DNA from 3 places in the Actinomadura sp. 3N407 genome. Region 1 is predicted to be linked to each of the others. Evidence: riboswitches for the same ligand, from Rfam matches in the RefSeq annotation. Region 1 holds a riboswitch; each other region holds the start of a gene.

The links. A riboswitch is a leader RNA that binds a small molecule or an ion and turns the genes downstream of it on or off. The one in region 1 is predicted to bind thiamine pyrophosphate.
Region 2: it holds a riboswitch for thiamine pyrophosphate, as region 1 does, so the genes downstream of both, thiC (phosphomethylpyrimidine synthase ThiC) here and thiO (glycine oxidase ThiO) in region 1, are expected to answer to the same signal.
Region 3: it holds a riboswitch for thiamine pyrophosphate, as region 1 does, so the genes downstream of both, ACTWPP_RS07445 (purine-cytosine permease family protein) here and thiO (glycine oxidase ThiO) in region 1, are expected to answer to the same signal.

The regions. Positions count from the first base shown of each region.
Region 1 covers NZ_JBQQBP010000006.1:332,691-338,999, forward strand. The annotation lists gene thiE (thiamine phosphate synthase) at 1-423, opposite strand, end outside; gene ACTWPP_RS18005 (Rv2175c family DNA-binding protein) at 579-953, opposite strand; gene ACTWPP_RS18010 (NAD(P)/FAD-dependent oxidoreductase) at 1,035-2,249, opposite strand; TPP riboswitch at 2,342-2,455, shown strand; gene thiO (glycine oxidase ThiO) at 2,445-3,572, shown strand; gene thiS (sulfur carrier protein ThiS) at 3,569-3,769, shown strand; gene ACTWPP_RS18025 (thiazole synthase) at 3,771-4,556, shown strand; gene ACTWPP_RS18030 (DMT family transporter) at 4,702-5,658, shown strand; gene pknB (Stk1 family PASTA domain-containing Ser/Thr kinase) at 5,695-6,309, shown strand, end outside.
Region 2 covers NZ_JBQQBP010000007.1:328,611-334,919, forward strand. The annotation lists gene ACTWPP_RS20280 (metallophosphoesterase family protein) at 1-545, shown strand, start outside; gene ACTWPP_RS20285 (4'-phosphopantetheinyl transferase family protein) at 542-1,186, shown strand; gene ACTWPP_RS20290 (TetR/AcrR family transcriptional regulator) at 1,183-1,767, opposite strand; gene thiC (phosphomethylpyrimidine synthase ThiC) at 1,962-3,683, opposite strand; TPP riboswitch at 3,679-3,792, opposite strand; gene tsaA (tRNA (N6-threonylcarbamoyladenosine(37)-N6)-methyltransferase TrmO) at 3,873-4,286, shown strand; gene ACTWPP_RS20305 (hypothetical protein) at 4,312-5,379, opposite strand; gene ACTWPP_RS20310 (sensor histidine kinase) at 5,526-6,309, shown strand, end outside.
Region 3 covers NZ_JBQQBP010000002.1:704,168-710,476, forward strand. The annotation lists gene ACTWPP_RS07425 (AraC family transcriptional regulator) at 115-1,026, opposite strand; gene ACTWPP_RS07430 (phytanoyl-CoA dioxygenase family protein) at 1,129-1,920, shown strand; gene ACTWPP_RS07435 (SSI family serine proteinase inhibitor) at 2,021-2,458, opposite strand; gene ACTWPP_RS07440 (rhodanese-like domain-containing protein) at 2,529-2,864, shown strand; TPP riboswitch at 2,966-3,082, shown strand; gene ACTWPP_RS07445 (purine-cytosine permease family protein) at 3,075-4,436, shown strand; gene ACTWPP_RS07450 (PAS domain-containing protein) at 4,513-6,309, shown strand, end outside.

The DNA of each region.
Region 1 (6,309 bases):
GAAGTAGTCGACGCCCGGCTCGGCGGCGGCCGCGGACGCCTGCTCGCCCGTGTGCGTGGACCGGCCGATCAGCATGTCTCCACCGACGATCTCGCGTGCGGCGGGCACCGGCAGGTCGTCCTGGCCGAGATGCAGCACGTCGGCGCGGACGGCGTGGGCGACGTCGGCGCGGTCGTTGACCGCGAGCAGCGCCCCGTGCCGGTCGCAGGCCGCCCGGAAGACCTCCAGGTACGCCATCTCCTGCCGGGCCTCCAGGCCCTTCTGGCGGAGCTGGACGAGGTCGACGCCGCCCGCGAGCACGGCGTCGAGGAAGGCGGGCAGGTCCCCCTGGCGCTCTCTCGCGTCCGTGCAGAGGTAGAGGCGGGCCCGGCTGAGCCGGGCGCGCAGCGCGACGGCGCGTTCGGACGGGAGATGCCTGGACACGGCCGGAGGTCGTCCTTTCCCAAGAGAGATCGCGGGGTCGCGCGGCGGTCACGTCCCGTCGCGCACGACCCCGCGATCGTGTCACGTGCGTTGTCCTCCGCCGGCTTTCGGGGCCGGTCCCGGCCGGTGGACGGGCCGGAGGGCGCGGGGGCGCCCTAGAAAGCCAGCGCCTGGGCGCGCCGGCGGACCTCGGTCCCCCGGTTCTCGGTGAGCGCGTCCACGGGCGTCCCCGGCAGCGTGTCGTCGGCGGTGAACAGCCAGCGGATCGTCTCCACGTCGTCGTAGCCCGCGTCCGACAGGAGCGTCAGCGTGCCCGGCAGCCCCTTGATGACCTGACCGTCCTTGATGAAGGCGGCGGGCACCATGGGGTTTCCTTCCCGGCGCACCGCCAGGAGCCTGTGCTCGCTGATGAGCTGCTTGATCCGGTTGGGCTTGATCCCGAGTCGTTCGGCGGCCTCCCGGAGGGAGAGCCACTCGCCCGCGAGGGCGTCGGTCCGGGGGTCGAGTGCGCTGTCAACGGTTGCGTGCATCTGCGTCACGCCCCCTTGCTACCACTCCTTCGGAACCCTCAAACCACCTGCACAGCCGTAACGTCCCGGCGGCGATCGCCATCAGCGAACGGCCTGCCGGACGGGCACGTCGAGGTCGGCGATCGCGTCGGGGTCCACGGGCGTCCCGGCGGCGATGACGCGCCGCGCCTGCACCAGGTCGCGGGGCCGGTCGACGGTGAGGACCGCGTCGAGGCGGTCGCCGGTCAGCCACGCCACCGCCCACTTGCGGCCGGACGGGTCGCCGCGGCGCACGATCCGCTCGGACGCGCCGTGACTGCCCGCGTACTGCACCATGCGGCCGAACTGCTCGGACCAGAAGTACGGGGCGGCGTCGTACACGGCGTCCTCGCCGAGGAGGGTCGCGGCGGCCACCTCGGGGGCGTTGAGGGCGGTGTCCCAGTGCTCGACGAGGAGCCGCCGCCCGTACCGTCCCGACCACCAGGCCGCGCAGTCGCCGACCGCCACGACGTCCGGGCGCGGGGAGCCGGGCTCCTCCTCGCCCTGGTAGGTGCGGAACGAGCCGTCGGTCACGACGCCGCGCTCAAGCAGCAGCCCCGATCCCTCCAGCCAGGACAGGCCGGGCCTGACGCCGATGCCCACGACGACGACGTCCGCCTCGATCCGGGTGCCGCCGGCCAGGAGGAGACCGCCGTCCTGCACGGCCGCGACCTTGACGCCGGTGCGCAGTTCGACGCCCGCCTCGGCGTACCAGGGGGCGGTGAGCGCGCCCACCTCGGGGCCGATCGCGCCCGCGAGCGGGGTGTCGGCGGCCTCGACGACGGTCACGGCGCAGCCCTTCCGGGCGGCGGTGGTCGCGACCTCGGCGCCGATCCAGCCCGCCCCGACGATGACGATCCGCGCGCCCCGGGTGAGCCGGGACCGCAGTTCGCGGGCCTCGTCGACGGTGCGCAGGACGTGCTGGCGCCCGCCGCCCGGAAGCGTGATCGGGACGGCCCCGGTCGCGATGACCAGCCCGTCGAACGGGAGATCGCCCGCGGTGGACGCGACGACGCCGCCGCGCCCCGGGACGTCCAGCCGCAGGCCGGTGGCGCGCACGCCGAGCAGCAGGTCGCAGCGCAGCGCGTCCCAGTCGGCGTCGACCGTCGTGTCGTCGGAGTCGCCCGCGAGGACGGCCTTGGACAGCGGCGGCCGGTCGTAGGGCCGGTGCCGCTCGGCCGAGACGAGGGTCAGCGCGCCCTCGTACCCCTTGTTCCTCAGGACCTCCGCGGCGCGCACGCCGGCCAGCCCTCCGCCCACGACAATGACCCTCTCCATGAGGTCACCCTAACGGGGGCCGGTCGAGGATTGGACGAGTGTCCAGACACCTGCGCACTTTACCGAGGTCGTAGAGTGGAACCGGATAAAACAGCACAGAGCGCGGGAGTCCGGTGCGACCGGGCTGAGAGGGCGGCTGAACGGGCCGCCGACCGCCACGACCTGATCCGGATCATGCCGGCGAAGGGAGCGCGCATGGAGATCGTGATCATAGGCGCCGGGGTCATCGGCCTGGCCACCGCCTGGCGGGCCGCCGCGGCCGGCGCCCGCGTCACCCTGGTCGATCCCGAGCCCGCGAGCGGTGCGTCGTCGGTCGCGGCGGGCATGCTGACGCCGGTCGGCGAGGTGACCTACGGCGAGGAGCCGCTGCTGCGGCTCGGCCTCGCCTCCCGCGACCGCTACGGCGCGTTCGCCGCCGAACTGGAGGAGCTGACCGGCCTGGAGACCGGCTACCGCACCGACGGGATCCTCCAGGTCGCGTTCGACTCCGACGACCTGAAGTACCTGGACGACCTGCGCCGCTTCCAGGAGAGCCTCGGCATCCCCGCCGAGGCGCTGACGGGGCGGGAGTGCCGGAGGCTGGAGCCGATGCTCGCCCCCGGCGTCCGCGGCGGCCTGCACGCCCCCGAGGACGGCTCGATCGACCCGCGCAGGCTGACCGCGGCGCTCCTGGCCGCGGTCGGGAGGACGGGCGTCCGGCTCGTCCGGCGTCGGGCCACCGGCATCGCCGTGGAGAACGACGCGGCGGCCGGGGCACGGCTGGACGACGGGACGGTGATCCCCGCCGACCGGGTTCTGCTGGCCGCCGGCCCGTGGTCGGGCGAACTTGAGGGCCTGCCTCCCGGGACCGTTCCACCCGTCCGCCCGGTGAAGGGCCAGGTGATCCGGCTCCGCGCCCGGACGCCGTTCCTGGGCCGCGCCACGCGGGGGCTGGTGAAGGGCTCGTCGGTCTACCTGGTGCCGCGCGCGGACGGCGAGATCGTCCTCGGCGCCACGCAGGAGGAACTCGGCTTCGACACGCGCGTCACCGCCGGCGGGCTCTGGGAGCTGCTGCGCGACGCCCGGGAGCTGCTGCCCGGAATCACCGAACTCGAGTTCGCCGAGGTCTCCGCCGGGCTGCGTCCCGGCTCTCCCGACAACGCGCCCGTGATGGGCCCGTCCGCCCTTCCCGGCCTCTTCGTCGGCACCGGGCATTTCCGCAACGGCATCCTGCTCACCCCGGTGAGCGCCGACATCCTGGCGGCGATGCTGCTGGACGGGCCCGTCCCCGACGTGGCCGGGCCGTTCTCTCCCGACCGATTCTCCGCCGAGGTGCATCGATGAAGGTCTCCGTCAACGGTGAGCCGCGCGAGCTGCCCGAGGGCGCCAGCGTGGCCGAGGTCGTCGCGTCCGTCACCGCCGCCGGGACCGGCGTGGCCGCCGCGCTGAACGGCGAGGTCGTCCGGCGTTCCGCGTGGGAGTCGACGGCACTGCGCGACGACGACCGGCTGGAAGTGCTGACCGCCGTACAGGGAGGTTGAGGTGGATCCGAACGTGGACGACGACACGCTGGTCATCGCGGGCGAGGAGCTCGGCTCCCGGCTGATCATGGGGACGGGGGGCGCGCCCAGCATGCGGGTGCTGCGGGAGGCGCTCACCGCGTCCGGGACGGTGCTGACCACGGTCGCGATGCGGCGGGTGGACCCGTCGGCGCGCGGCTCGGTGCTGGACGTCCTGACCGAGTGCGGGATCCGGGTGCTGCCGAACACGGCCGGGTGCTTCACCGCGGGCGAGGCGGTCCTCACCGCGAAGCTCGCCCGGGAGGCCCTGGGCACCAACTGGGTCAAGCTGGAGGTCATCGCCGACGAGCACACGCTGCTGCCCGATCCGATCGAGCTGGTCGACGCCGCCGAGCAGCTCGTCGACGACGGTTTCGCCGTGCTGCCGTACACCAACGACGACCCGGTCCTCGCGCGGCGCCTGGAGCAGGCCGGGTGCGCCGCCGTGATGCCGCTCGGCTCCCCGATCGGCTCGGGGCTCGGCATCCGCAACCCGCACAACATCGAGATGATCGTCGAGCGGGCGGGCGTCCCGGTCATCCTGGACGCGGGGCTCGGCACCGCGTCCGACGCCGCCCTCGCCATGGAGCTGGGCTGCGACGCGGTGCTGCTCGCGACCGCCGTCACCCGCGCGCAGCATCCCGGGCGGATGGCCGCCGCGATGCGGCACGCGGTCGAGGGCGGGCGCCTCGCCCGGCTGGCCGGGCGGATTCCCCAGCGACGCTACGCACAGGCGTCGTCGCCGTTCGAGGGCCTGGCAACGTCGTAGCATCACTAAAGACTCGGTTATAGAAATATTCGCTGGACCTGAAATGTCCGCACGGTGAGACTGGGCCGGTACACCGGGCCGTGCGCCGCAACCCGGCACGTCCCTTCGGTGTTCGTGGAAACGTCCCATACCTAAGGTGCGTCACATGCAGCAGGACAGCACGCGGGCGGGCGCGGGCATCGACAGGCTCGCGGTGGCCGCCGCCACGGTCACGGTGGTGCTCTGGGCCTCCGCCTTCGTCTCCATCCGCAGCGCCGGCGCCGAGTACAGCCCCGGCGCCCTCGCCCTCGGCCGCCTCCTCGCCGGGACGGTCGTGCTGGGCGCGCTGTGGGCCATCCGCCGCGAGGGACTCCCGCCCAGGGGCGCCTGGCCCGGCATCGTCGCCGCGGGCGTCCTGTGGTTCGGCGCCTACATGGTCGCGCTGAACTGGGGCGAGCAGCTCGTGGACGCGGGCACCGCCGCCCTGGTCGTCAACATCGGGCCGATCCTCATCGCGCTCCTCGGCGGCTGGCTGCTGAAGGAGGGGCTGCCGCCCCGGCTGATGGCCGGCCTGGCCGTGTCGTTCGCCGGCGCCGCCGTCGTCGGGCTGTCGATGTCCGGCGAGGGCGGCTCGTCCGTCCTCGGCGTCCTGCTCTGCGTGGTCGCCGCCGTCACCTACGCGGCGGGCGTCGTCAGCCAGAAGCCCGCCCTCCGGCACGCCTCGGCGCTGCAGTTCACCACGTTCGCCTGCGCCATCGGCGCGCTGGTGTGCCTGCCGTTCTCCTGGCAGCTCGTCTCCGAGGCCGCCGGCGCCCCCGCCGGCGCGACCCTCAACATGATCTACCTCGGCGTCTTCCCGACCGCCCTCGCGTTCACCACCTGGGGATACGCGCTGGCCCGCACGTCCGCCGGGAAGATGGGCGCCACCACCTACGCCGTCCCGGCCATCGTCGTGCTGATGTCATGGCTGCTCCTCGGCGAGATCCCCGGCCTGATCACCCTCGGCGGCGGCCTGCTGTGCCTCGCCGGAGTGGCCGTCTCGCGCAGCCGCCGCGTCCCGCCGGAACCGGCCGCCCCGGAGGAGACACGCTCCGTGCTCATCGAGGCTCATACTCGGGACTGATGAGATCCGCGGCGATTCGCCCGTAAACTCGCCTCGATGGACACGACGGTTGCTGATCCACTCGTCGGGCAGGTGCTCGACGGGCGCTACCGCATTGAGTCCCGCATCGCGCGCGGCGGCATGGCCACGGTCTACGTCGCGCGCGACATCAGGCTCGACCGCATCGTCGCGATCAAGGTGATGCACGCCGGACTCGCTTCCGACGAGGACTTCGTCGCCCGCTTCATCGGTGAGGCCAAGGCCGCGGCGGCGCTGTCCCACCCGAACGTGGTCGCCGTCTACGACCAGCGCACCGACGGCGAGCACGTCTTCCTGGTGATGGAGTACGTCGCGGGCCGGACCCTGCGCGACGCGCTGACCTCGCTCGGCCGGCTCGGCCCCCGCGCCGCGCTGGAGATCATGCAGCCGGTGCTCGCCGCCCTCGGCGCGGCGCACCGTGCCGGTCTCGTGCACCGCGACGTCAAACCCGAGAACGTGCTGATCACCGAGGACGGCCGGGTCAAGGTCGCCGACTTCGGCCTCGCCCGGGCCGAGACCGCGAGCAAGATGACCAAGACCGGGATGATCATCGGGACGGTCGGCTATCTGGCGCCCGAGCAGGTGCTGGCCGGCAGCGCCGACGTCCGCTCCGACGTGTACGCCGCCGGCGTC
Region 2 (6,309 bases), on a different contig from region 1:
TCACCCCCGAGGACCCGTACCCCGTGTGGGAAGGCGACGGCGGCCCCGTGACGATCGCGCCGCTGTTCATCCTGTACGACTACACGTTCCGGCCGGAAGGGACGTCCACCAAGGAGGAGGCCCTCCGGGTCGCGCACGAGGCGGGCGTCGTGTGCACCGACGAGGTGTACCTCCACCCGGACCCGCACCCCACCCGGGACGCCTGGTGCGACGCCCGGATCTCCTACACCGAGGAACGCCTCGCCGCCCTCGGGCCCGGGACGCGGACCGTCCTCGTCAACCACTGGCCGCTCGTCCGCGAACCCACCCGCGTCCTGTGGTACCCGGAGTTCGCCCAGTGGTGCGGCACCGAGCGCACCGCCGACTGGCACAGCCGGTTCGGCGCGGTGTCCGTCGTGTACGGGCACCTCCACATCCCCCGGACGATCTGGACCGGCGCCGTCCCGCACATCGAGGTGTCGGTCGGCTACCCCCGCGAATGGCGCACGCGGGGCGGGACGCCGCGCGGTCCCCGCCGGATCCTCCCCGTGCCGGAGACGGAATGATCGAGCGCATCCTGCCGCCCGGCGTCGCCACCGCCGCCGCCTACGACGACCCGCCCGAGGCCGTCCTGCTGCCCGAGGAGGAGGCCGCGGTGGCGCGGGCCGTCGAGAAGCGGCGGCTCGAGTTCACGACCGTCCGCTGGTGCGCCCGCCGAGCGCTGGCGGAACTGGGCGTCCCGCACGCCCCGATCACGCGCGGCGAGCGGGGCGCGCCGCGCTGGCCGGACGGCGTCGTCGGCAGCATGACGCACTGCGACGGCTACCGGGCGGCCGCCGTCGCGAGGGCCGGTGAGATGTGGGCTCTCGGCATCGACGCCGAGCCCCACGCGCCACTGCCCGGCGGCGTCCTGCGCACGATCGCCCGGGAGGAGGAGCTGCCGCTCCTGGACGGGCTGCGCCGCACGTCCCCGGACGTCCACTGGGACCGCCTGCTGTTCTGCGCCAAGGAGGCCGTCTACAAGGCGTGGTTCCCGGTCACGGGCCGGTGGCTCGGCTTCGAGGACGCCGCCCTCATCCTCGACCCCGGCGGGACGTTCACGGCCCGGCTGCTCGTCCGGGACTCCCCGTTCGCCGGGTTCAAGGGCCGCTGGACGGCGGGAGACGGCCTGATCACCACCGCGATCGCCGTGCCGCCCCGGGCCTAGCCCCGCCGGCCCGCCTTGCCCGGGATCACCCCGGTGGCGGCGAGCGACAGCAGCCGGCCGGTCGCGTCCGGGTCGTGCTCGGCGACCGTCGCGATCGCGCCCGCGAGCCTCAGCGCGTCGGTGAACACGGTGTCCGGGGGCACGTCCCCGGCCTCCTGGGCGCGGGCGAAGAGCGCCTCGCCGGCCTCGCGCATCGCCCGGGACGCCGGCCCCTCGTCCCGCAGCGACGTCACGGCCGCGGCCGCCATCCCGCGGAACGTCGTCACCTGCGTGACGAACGCGTGCAGCCAGTCCGCCAGGGCGTCCCCGGGCGCGGGGGAGACCATGAGCTCGCGCGCGTGCACGGCCAGCCGGTCGTAGGCGTCGGCGAGCAGTGCCTCCAGGAGGTCCTGCCTCGTCGGGAAGTGGCGGTAGAGCGTCCCGATGCCGACGCCCGCCAGCCGGGCGACGCCCTCCAGGGACGCGCCGGCACCGTCGCGCTGGAACATCTCCCTGGCCGCGGCGAGCAGCCGCGCGCGGTTGCGGCGCACGTCGGCGCGCACCGCCCGGGCGGGGGCCTTCGGCGTGTCGTCGCTGGTCACCTCGGTCGTGGGTCCTTCCCGGCGGGTCAACGGGCCTGCGGCGATTCGGGGGGATCCGCGGCTTTGGAACGGTCCCTTGATAGTAACCGCGGTGAACCGATGACCCTCCCCGGGGAGGCGGGGCCCGCCGCGGACGGTCCGCGGCGGGCCCCGATCCGCACCGGGCCCGCGCCCGCCGGTCAGGTGCCGTCCGGTCAGGTGCCGCCGGGGGAGAGCGGCAGGTAGACGCGCCCGCCGCCGGCCTGGAACTCCTCGGCCTTCTCCCGCATCCCGGCGGTGAGGGCCTCGTCCTCGCCGAGGCCCCGCTCGGCGGCGTACCGCCGGACATCCCGGGTGATCTTCATCGAGCAGAAGTGCGGCCCGCACATCGAGCAGAAGTGCGCGGTCTTCGCCGGGGCGGCCGGGAGCGTCGCGTCATGGAACGCGCGGGCGGTGTCCGGGTCGAGGGACAGGTTGAACTGGTCCTCCCACCGGAAGTCGAACCGCGCGTCCGACAGCGCGTCGTCCCACGCCTGCGCGCCCGGATGGCCCTTCGCCAGGTCCGCGGCGTGCGCCGCGATCTTGTAGGCGATCACGCCGGCCTTGACGTCGTCGCGGTCCGGCAGCCCGAGATGCTCCTTCGGCGTGACGTAGCAGAGCATCGCGGTGCCGTGCCAGCCGATCATCGCGGCGCCGATCGCCGAGGTGATGTGGTCGTAGCCGGGCGCGATGTCGGTGGTCAGCGGCCCGAGCGTGTAGAACGGCGCGCCGTCGCACCACTCCTGCTGCAGGTCGACGTTCTCCTTGATCTTGTGCATCGGGACGTGCCCGGGACCCTCGTTCATCACCTGGTTCCCGTACTCCGCCGCGATCCTCGTCAGCTCCCCCTGCGTGCGCAGCTCGGCGAACTGCGCCTCGTCGTTGGCGTCGGCGATCGAGCCGGGACGCAGCCCGTCCCCCATCGACCAGGTGACGTCGTAGGCCGCGAAGATCTCGCACAGCTCCCGGAACCGCGTGTAGAGGAAGTTCTCCTCGTGATGCGCCAGGCACCACGCCGCCATGATCGACCCGCCGCGGGACACGATGCCGGTCTTGCGGCGCGCCGTCAGCGGCACGTACCGCAGCAGCACCCCCGCGTGGACGGTCATGTAGTCCACGCCCTGCTCGGCCTGCTCGATCACCGTGTCGCGGAAGATCTCGTAGGTCAGCTCGGCCGGGTCGCCGCCCACCTTCTCCACGGCCTGGTACAGCGGGACGGTCCCGACCGGCACCGGCGAGTTGCGCAGGATCCACTCGCGCGTGGTGTGGATGTCCCGGCCCGTCGACAGGTCCATGATCGTGTCGGCGCCCCAGCGGGTCGCCCACGTCATCTTCTCGACCTCGTCGTCGATCGACGACGCCACCGCCGAGTTGCCGATGTTCGCGTTCACCTTGACGAGGAAGTTCCGCCCGATGATCATCGGCTCGATCTCGGGATGGTTGACGTTGGCGGGCAGCACGGCGCGGCCGGCCGCCAGCTCGTCCCGGACGAACTCCGGCGGCACGCCCTCGCGCAGCGCCGCGAACTCCATCTCCGGCGTGATCTCCCCGCGCCGCGCGTAGGCCCGCTGGGTCACCGCGCCGCCGGTCGCGCGGCGCGGCGGGCGCGGCGGGGAACCGTCCCGGACGGGCGCCCCGCGCCCGTCGTCGCCGGGGCGCACCGCCCGCCCCTCGTACGGGGCGGTGTCGCCGCGCTCGGCGATCCACGGTTCCCGCAGCGGCGGCAGGCCCCTGCGGACGTCGGTCTCGTGCCCGGGATCGGTGTACGGCCCGGACGTGTCGTACAGGACGACGGCGTCGCCGTTGGTGAGCGGCACCTCCCGCATCGGTACGCGGATCTCCGGGCGCGAGCCCTGGAGGTAGGTCTTGCGGGCAGCTGGAACCACAGGTTCGGTCATGACGACTCGATCTCTCCCTACGCCGGCATTACCCGGTCAGGTTCATGCGGTCAGCGGCCGTCCCAGCCGCTATCTCAGCCCGGTTCGCCGGGCCCCCGCGATCTGTCGCCTCCGACGCTAACCCGCCGTCCCCCGGTTGCCGCAACCGGCGTTCATGGGATAGAGGGGCGGGCTGACAGAATCGGACGCATGCCAGACGACTTCACCGTGACGGCGGTCGGCCGCGTCGAGTCCACGCTGACCGACCGCGCCGCCGCGCCCAAGCAGGGGCCGGAGGGCTCGCCCGAGGCGTGGCTGGTCTTCGAGCCGTCCGTCCTCGACGCGCTCGACGGCCTGCGGCCGGGCGACCGGGTCTTCGTGCTGACCTGGCTGCACCTGTCGCCGCGCGACGTCCTGCGCGTCCACCCGCGCGACGACCTCGCCGCCCCGATGCGCGGCGTCTTCGCGACCCGCTCACCGGACCGCCCGAACCCGATCGGGCTGCACCCGGTCGAGATACTGGAGATCGCCGGGAACCGCCTGCGCGTCCGGGACCTGGAGGCCCTGGACGGCACCCCGATCCTGGACGTGAAACCCGTCCTCACCTGCTCACCGGACACCTGACCCGTCGCGTCGAGGGCCGCCGCGTTCAGATCCGGCGGGTGATGCGGACCACCATGGGGAGGGCCAGGGTGAGGGTGCGCAGGGTGCCGGGGGCGGACGGCGAACGCTCCAGGCACATGCCGTCGTCGCCGGCGCCGCTCCCGGTCCGCAGCGAGGCGGACTCCCGGCCGTCCACGCCGGTGACGACGTAGCGGTCGCCGGTCCGCCGGGTGACGCCGAGGAGCATCCCGTCGGCGGTGTGGAAGGACGGCTCGTGCCCGCCCCTGATCTCCCCGGCGAGGCGGCCGTCCGCGCCGAACACGCGCATCCGGCCGCGGCCGGACATCGTGGACGCCCTCCTGAACACCAGCAGCGTGCGGGCGTGGGGATCGCGCAGCACGATCGCCCGGCGGCCGCCGCCGCGGGCGAGGACGCCGGACCTGTCCGCCGGGCGCTCGGCCAGCCGCCCGCAGGCCACGGCGAGCAGGGCACCGCCGCGTTCGCCGCGGTAACGGCCCCTGCCGTCGACGGCGACGCGGTCGGCGCGGGGCAGCCCGCCCCCTGGAGGCCGCCCCACCTCATCGCCCTCGTCGTCGAGGACGCGCCAGGCGGCGCCGAGGGTGCCCGTCGTCGCGGCGTGCACGGCCTCGATCCACCCCGGCGGGAGCGACCGGTCGCGGAACAGGGTGGCCGCACGGCCTTCGACCTTCGTGACGGCGTCGACGCCCGGTGCGGCCCCGGGATCGAACCAGACCGTCCAGGCGGGATCGGCGACCGGCCAGACGAGCCCGACGGCGTCCACGGCGTCCGCCGGGATGGTCGCCTCGTTGCCGCGACGGCGGAGGACGAGGCCCTGTTCGCCGATCGTCACGACGAGGCGGGTCCGGTAGATGATGAAGGCCCAGAGGGCGGCGGCCGACGCGGCGAGCACGCCGCCGCCGCCATAGAGGGCGATGGTCCGCCGGGCCTCCTCGGGTTCCCAGGCCTCGGGGCCGGAGAGCGTGGACAACGAGACGGCCAGGCCGGCCGTCAGCGCGGTCAGGCAGAACCGGAGCGGCCACCGGTAGGCCCTCCGGGCCAGGGTGATCTTGAGTCCGGGCGGGGAGACGGACACTGTCGGCCCTTCGTGACGGGGATCGCAGAACTATAGGCCGGGTGCGGCCCCCCGCGGCGCGGACCCGCCGCACTTGCGGCGGCGGTCCCCGCCCGTTGAGGACGGGGCGGTGTGCGGTGATCGCGGGCGTCGGGGAAGATGGGCGGGTGGTGACGGTGCCCCGGATCGGTGCGACGGCGAGAGACGCTCTGCTCGCGACGCTGCTGGCGGTCACGGCGGCCGCGGTGGCGGTCATGTGGCCCGGCGTGCGGGCGCTGGACGTGCCCGGCGCGCTGCTGCTGCTGGCCGCGCACGCCCCCCTCGCGGTGATCAGGCGATGGCCCGCCGCGGGGCTGGCAGCCCTGGTGATCCTGGTGCTGCCGTATCACCTGGCGCAGTACCAGCACCACGCGCTGGTGCCCGCCGAGGTGATCGCCCTGTTCGCGTACGCGGTGCTCGGGCGCCGGGTGCGGGCCGTCATCACCGTCGTGGCGTTCCTGCTGGCCGTGTGCGTGTTCGGGATGGCGATGCGGGCCGGCGGCGGCTCCCTGCGGGAGCAGATCGCGGTCATCGAGGCCGTCGTGTCCGTCGTGATCGCCGTCCAGGTGTGGCGGGTGCACCGGGCCCGGCTGGCGACGATCACCGAGCGGGCCGAACGGGCGGAGCGGACGCGGGAGGAGGAGGCCCGGCGCCGCGTCGCCGAGGAGCGGCTGCGGATCGCCCGGGACCTGCACGACCTCCTCGCCCACAGCATCACGGTCATCGGCGTCCAGGCCGGGGCCGCGTCCCACCTGCTGCGCGCGGACCGGCCGCTCGACCGGGCGGAGCTGGCCGACGCGTTCGGGTCGATCGCGCAGACGTGCCGCGACGCCCGGACGGAACTGCGCGGCACTCTGCAGGTCCTGCGCGGCACCGACGTCGAGACCTCCGGGACGCTGCCCGGTGCGGACG
Region 3 (6,309 bases), on a different contig from region 1:
CAAACACACATCTGGCTTGGGCATTAACATGGGCATCGAGCGCAGAAAGCAACTCCAGAGTGATCGATCACCCGCCTCGCCGGGCGGCGATGATTCTTGCGACCCGTACACCGGTCAGGGACTCTTCCGTTCGGCCGTCGAGTCGGCCAGGGCGCTGAGGTGCTCGTGGGCGGCTGATCGGCTACGTCGCCGGTACTCGGTGGGTGTCAGCCCGACCAGCGTCCGGAAGCGGCGCGCGAAGTATGTCGGGTCGGCCCAGCCGACGGCGGCGCCGACCCGGGCGGCCGGCAGGGTCGAATGTGCGAGCAACGTGGCGGCGCGCTCGGCCCGCACCCGGGCCAGGAAGCCCAGCGGCGTCAACCCGACGTGCCGTCCGAACAGCCTGCCGAGATGGGCGGGATCCAGATTGACCGCCCGGGCGAGATCGTCCAGCCGCCACGGATCGGCCGGTGCCTCCTCCAGCCGGGCGATGGTGGCGGCGACGGCGGGGTGGACGGCGGATTCCACCCGGCCGGGGCCACGGCCGTCGGCCAGGACGCCGAGCACGGTGACCAGCCGACCCAGCACGCGGCCCGGCCGCCGCCCCCGTCCGGCCCGGAGGTCGCGTTCAAGCAGGATGATCTCCTTGATGGCCTCCTCGGCGGCGGCCGGATCGACGGTCGTGACCGCCACGCCGTGCGTGCCGGACGCCACCGGATCGGTCCACAGCATCCGGCGCAGCATCGGGATGTCGACCAGCGCCGCCAGTTCGGCTCGGAGCGCCTGGGCGGACAGGCAGCAGTTGGCGACGGTCAGATCGGCGCAGTCCCGGAACCCGTGCCAGGCGCCGGGGCGGAGCACGATGACCTGACCGCGCCGCAGCGCGTGCTCGCCCCGGCTGGTCACGTGCCGGCCGCGGCCGGTTCCGATCACCGCGATCTCGACGAAGTCGTGCGCGTGGGGCTCGATGTCGGCGTCCAGGTGGTGGACGCCTCCCATGACCGGGCCCTCGCTGAACAGAGCGTGCTCGTGCAGCGTGGCGGTCATGTCGGGATCGTACGACTACTCGCCGGGATCGGCCTAGCCCGAAGCGGCTCGTCACGGCGACGCTGAGGTGTGTCCCAACGGCAGGAACCTCGGAGGTCAGCGATGACGACGCCCACGACCGACTCGTCCCAGAGCGACATCGATGCCGACGGCCGGGTGCCGGACGAGCTCGTCGCGGCCTACCGCGAAGCCGGTTTCGTTCGAGTGCGAGGCGTTCTCGAGCCGGAGCAGGTCGAGCGTTTCCGGACCTGCGCCGAGGGGTTCCTGGAGGCCCATCGCGCGGAGAGTCTGGAGAAGCAGGGCGTCTTCAGCCAGCTGGTCAACGTCTGGCAACGGGACGGGACACTGCGGGAGCTCACCTTCGACCGGCGGCTCGGCCGGATCGCCGAACAGCTCGCCGGGTTCCCGCTGCGGCTCTGGCACGACCAGATGCTGGTCAAGGAGCCGCACAACGACGCCGCCACGGAGTTTCACCAGGATCGCCCGTACTGGCCGCATGCAGGCGACCGGCTCCCGCTGTCGGCGTGGATAGCGCTGGTGGACGTTCCGCCCGAACGAGGCTGCATGACCTTCCTGCCGGGCACCCAGGATCGCACCGGCCTGCGCCCGCAGGACCTCCACCACGAGGACGACCTGTTCGCGACGGACCCGTCCTTGCGCTGGATCCCCCGCGTCACCGTGCCGCTGCGCGCCGGCGACTGCACCTTCCACAGCGGCTATACCGGTCACATGGCGCTGCCCAACCGCACCGACCGGGCCCGGCTCGCGCACGTCGTCATCTATATGGACGAGGAGACCCGCTACAGCGGGACTGAGCACATCGTGACCGATCTTCTCGGGCTCACCGCGGGCGACCGGCTGGACGGCGGCATCTTCCTCCGTCCCTGGGCTTGAGCCGGCCGAGAGGGACGCTCACGATAAGCACGTCAGGCCCCGGCGGATCGCCGGGGCCTGTTGGTGGACTGGGAACGGAGCCGGAACGGGGAAGGCTCGTTCAGCGGACTTTGGGGACGTTGCCGAAGAGGGGTGCCACCTGGGTCCAGCGGTGCAGCTGGCAGCCGTCCTTGCGGGTGAACTTGGTGTCGATCTCCTTGCCGTTCCAGGTGCCCTTGACCGTGGCGACCGCGGGGCCGCCGTAGATCTTGGTGCACATCTGGTCCTCGGGGACGGGCTTGAACGGGTCCTTGGTCTTGGCCAGAGCCGCGCAGGCTTCGGCGGCCTTGGGATGGGTGCCGCCGGGCGGTTCGCAGGTCAGTGTCCAGGTCTTGGCGGGGGCCTCCGCGGAGGCCCTGACCTCGATGGTGAGCGTGTCCGCCGGCGAGCTGGAGGGCTGCACGGACGTGGTGCCCGAAGGCTTGTCGGCGGGGGTTCCGTTGGCCTGTTCGTCGCCGCAGGCGGCCGAAGAGAGGAGCACGGCCAGCCCGGGCGCCACGAAAAGGAGCGTCCGATACCGCATGCGTGATTCGACGCAGGGGGGCTTCGCGCGGTTCCATGGGTGTGTGATGAATTTCGGGGACGACGTGCCGGCGGTCGGAGCCGCTGACGTTCCGCAGGACGCGTACCTGCTGGACGTGCGGGAACAGGACGAGTGGGACGCGGGTCACGCGCCGACGGCGGTCCACATCCCCATGGGCCAGCTGGGTGACCGTGCCGGAGAGGTTCCCCGTGACCAGGAGGTCTTCGTGATCTGCCGGTCCGGGCCCCGGTCCGCGCAGGTGACCGTGGCGCTCAACCAGGCGGGCTGGCTGGCCAAGAACGTCGACGGCGGGATGAAGGGCTGGGCCGAGGCGGGACGTCCGATGGAGGGCGGCGGCGACGGTCCCCCGTACGTGGCATGACGGTGGTCTTGCTCTTTTTCAGGTGATCTACGCCCTATTGGGCGGAAGCCGGGCCCTTGTACGATCGGGGCCGGCCACAGGACCGGTCCGATACGGCGCCGGTCCATTTCCGCGGGAGCTCGGGCCACTGCCGGGCTGAGAGGGCGGCCTTCGAGGCGTCGCCGACCGCATGAACCTGTCCGGGTAATGCCGGCGTAGGGAGTGTGTTCCGTGACGTCCGACGTGGGCGAGCGCCCGAACGAAGTCCCCTTCACTCTCGAAAAGCCCGCCCCCAAGGTCCTCGGGTTCTGGGACCAGGGCGCGTTCTGGGCGAACCTCGGGGTCAGCCTGCTGGCCTTCTCCGGCGCGTACACCGTCCTGGCGCCGGACACCGACGGCAATCCCACGCTGTCGATCATGGCGGGCATCGTCGCGATGGCGGTCGGGACGATCCTGGGCGGGCTGATGCTCGGCCTCGCCGCCGTCCCCGGTGCCCGCACCGGCCAGCCCGCGATGGTGCTGCTGCGCGGGCTGTTCGGCGCGAAGCTGTCGTACGCGCCGACCGTGCTGAACATCGCGCAGCTCGTCGGCTGGGGGACGTTCGAGCTGATCGTCATCGCGGACGCCGCGACCGAGCTGTGGGACGGGATACCGCGCTGGGGCTATGTGATCGCCGCCGGGCTGATCACGACGGTGCTGACGATCTGGCCGCTGGGGTCGGTGCGCCTGCTGCGCCGGTACGTGACGGTCGCCGTGGCGATCGCACTTGTGTACTTCTATTTCCAGATCCTCCGCGAGCCGCTGCCCGACCTCTCGCAGGGGTCGTGGGGCGGTTTCTGGATCGGTGCGGACGCGGCGCTCGCGGTGTCGATCTCCTGGGTGCCGGTCGCGGCCGACTACACCCGGCACTCGCGGACGGAGCGCGCGGCGTTCGGTGCCGCGGCCGTCGGTTACTCGGTGACGCAGATCGTCGCCTACGTTCTCGGCCTGCTGGCGCTGGCGCTGGTCGCGGGCAACACCGACAACGTCTTCGACCCGTTCCTGGGCGCCACGCTCGGCGTCGTCTTCTTCGCGGTGTTCGTGCTGCGGGAGGCGGACCAGTCGTTCGCCGACACCTACTCCACCGCCGTGTCCATCCAGAACCTCGCGCCGCGCGCCGACCGCCGTGTGCTGAGCGTCCTGCTCGGCATCGGCATCACCGTCCTCGCGCTGGTCCTGGACATCGGCGACTACGCGGGCTTCCTGTCGCTGATCGGGTCGGTGTTCGTGCCGATGCTCGGTGTGCTGGCCGCCGACTTCTTCCTCGGGCGGCGCCGCCGGGCCGGCGCCGCGGCGGGTGCCGGGGAGGGCCTGGACGGGTGGGACGTCTCGCGGACGGCGCCGTCCCGCTGGGGGATGATCGGTGCCTGGGCGAGCGGGTTCGTCGTCTACCAGCTCATCAACCCCGGCACCGTCAGCGGGTGGGCGGACTTCTGGATCGACGTGCGGGACGCCGTGCGTTTCGTCCCGCAGACCTGGATGAGCGCCTCGATGCTGTCGTTCCTGGTGTCCGGGTTCGCCGCTCTCCTCATCGGCCGTGTTACCAGACGGTAGCCTTACCAAAGGGTAAGGGTGACGTGGGAAGTTTCGGTGCAAGTTACCCGGCGCCATGCCGGGGTCCGGTGGCACGATGACAGGCGTGCATCACCACGTCCACGACCCGATCGCGCGCGCCGTCATCGAGAGCGCCGCCGACGCGATCGTGGCCGTTGACCAGCGGCACCGCGTCACGGTGTGGAACCCGGCGGCCGAGCGCATGTTCGGGTGGACGGCGCTGGAGATGGTCGGCCGGGTCCCGCCGATCGTCCCCGACGAGCTGAAGGCCGAGCACAACGCCGTCCAGGAGCGGCTCCTCACACGGCGGGCGGGCGACGGCGGGCAGATCTCGATCGCGACCCGCAGGTTCCACCGGGACGGCCGCCTCATCGACGTGCGGATCGACACGAGCCTGCTGAAGGACCCGTCCGGGAACCTGCTCGGCTGGGTCGGGGTGTACCACCCGGTGGACGAGGACGAGATCGTCCAGCACCACATGACCGAGCGGGCCCGGCTCGTCCGGCGGCTGAACGACATCGTCGCCGACCTGAACGCCGAACTGAACCTCGCCGTCGTCCTCGACCGGATCACCGCGGCGCTGATCGAGCTGACCGGCGCCGACGCGGGCGGGTTCGTGCGGATCGAGGGTGAGCGGCTGCGGCTGGTCAGCATGTCGGGGCTGCCCGAGCACATGCGCGGGACGTCCGCGGAGCTGCGGTCCAGCCTGGTCGGGGAGGTGCTGCGGTCCGGCAAGACCGTTCTGCTCGCGACGGGCGAGCGGCGCCTCGGCGACCTGATCTGGTCGGAGCTGTCCGGCCTCCACACGATCGCGCTCGGGCTGTCGTACCTGCAGAACCGGCCGTACGGCGCGCTCTACGCCCTGTTCTCCGGCAGCAAGGTCGGGCACACCGAGCTCGAGCTGCTGGAACTGCTCGCCGGGCACGCGGGGGTCGCGGTCGGCAACGCCGTCGCCTACGCGGAGGTCGTCCGGCAGCGGGCGCACGAACGCGCCGTCATCGACTCCAGCGCCGACGGCATCGCCGTGCTGGACCACGATCTCGTCGTCCGGCAGTGGAACCCCGCCGCGCACACCCTCACCGGCATCCCGCCGGAGGACGCGATCGGGCGGCCGCTGCCGTTCGACATGCCCGCGCTCGGGGAGATGCTGACGTTCCGGCTGGAGTCGGGGACGTGGCTGAACGTGCTGGCCGCCGAGATCGAGGAGACCGGCGAGCTGGTCGTCGACTTCCGTGACGTGTCCGAGGCGAAGGCGCTGGAGGAGGCCAAGGACCTGTTCCTCGCCACGACCAGCCACGAGCTGCGCACCCCGATCACGGTCGTGCAGGGGTTCGCGTCCACGCTGGTCAACCGGTGGGACGAGCTGGCCGACACCGACCGCCGCGCCGCCGTCGCCACCATCGCCGAACGCGCCCAGTCGCTCGGCCGCCTCGTGGAGCATCTGCTGCTGGGGTCCCGCGCGGGCGCCGACGAGCTGACCGTGACGATCGAGTCGTTCGACCTGGCCCGGGTGCTGGAGGGCGTCGTCGCGGGGTTCCGGTCGCTGTCGCCGCTGCACCGGGTCGAGCTGGAGATCGCGCCGGACCTGCCGCCGTGCCAGGGGGACGCGATGGCGACCGACATCGTCCTCGGGCAGCTGCTGGAGAACGCGTTCAAGTACTCCCCGGACGGCGGGACGGTCAGCGTCCGGGCGGTCCGCGAGAAGTCCGACGTCGTGGTGACGGTCGTGGACGAGGGGATCGGCATCCCGCCCGGCGACCATGAGCGGATCTTCGAGCGGTTCGTCCAGGGCGAGGCGGGGGACCGCCGGCGCTTCGGCGGCATCGGGCTCGGCCTCTATATCGTCAAACGCCTGACGGAGGCCCAGGGCGGA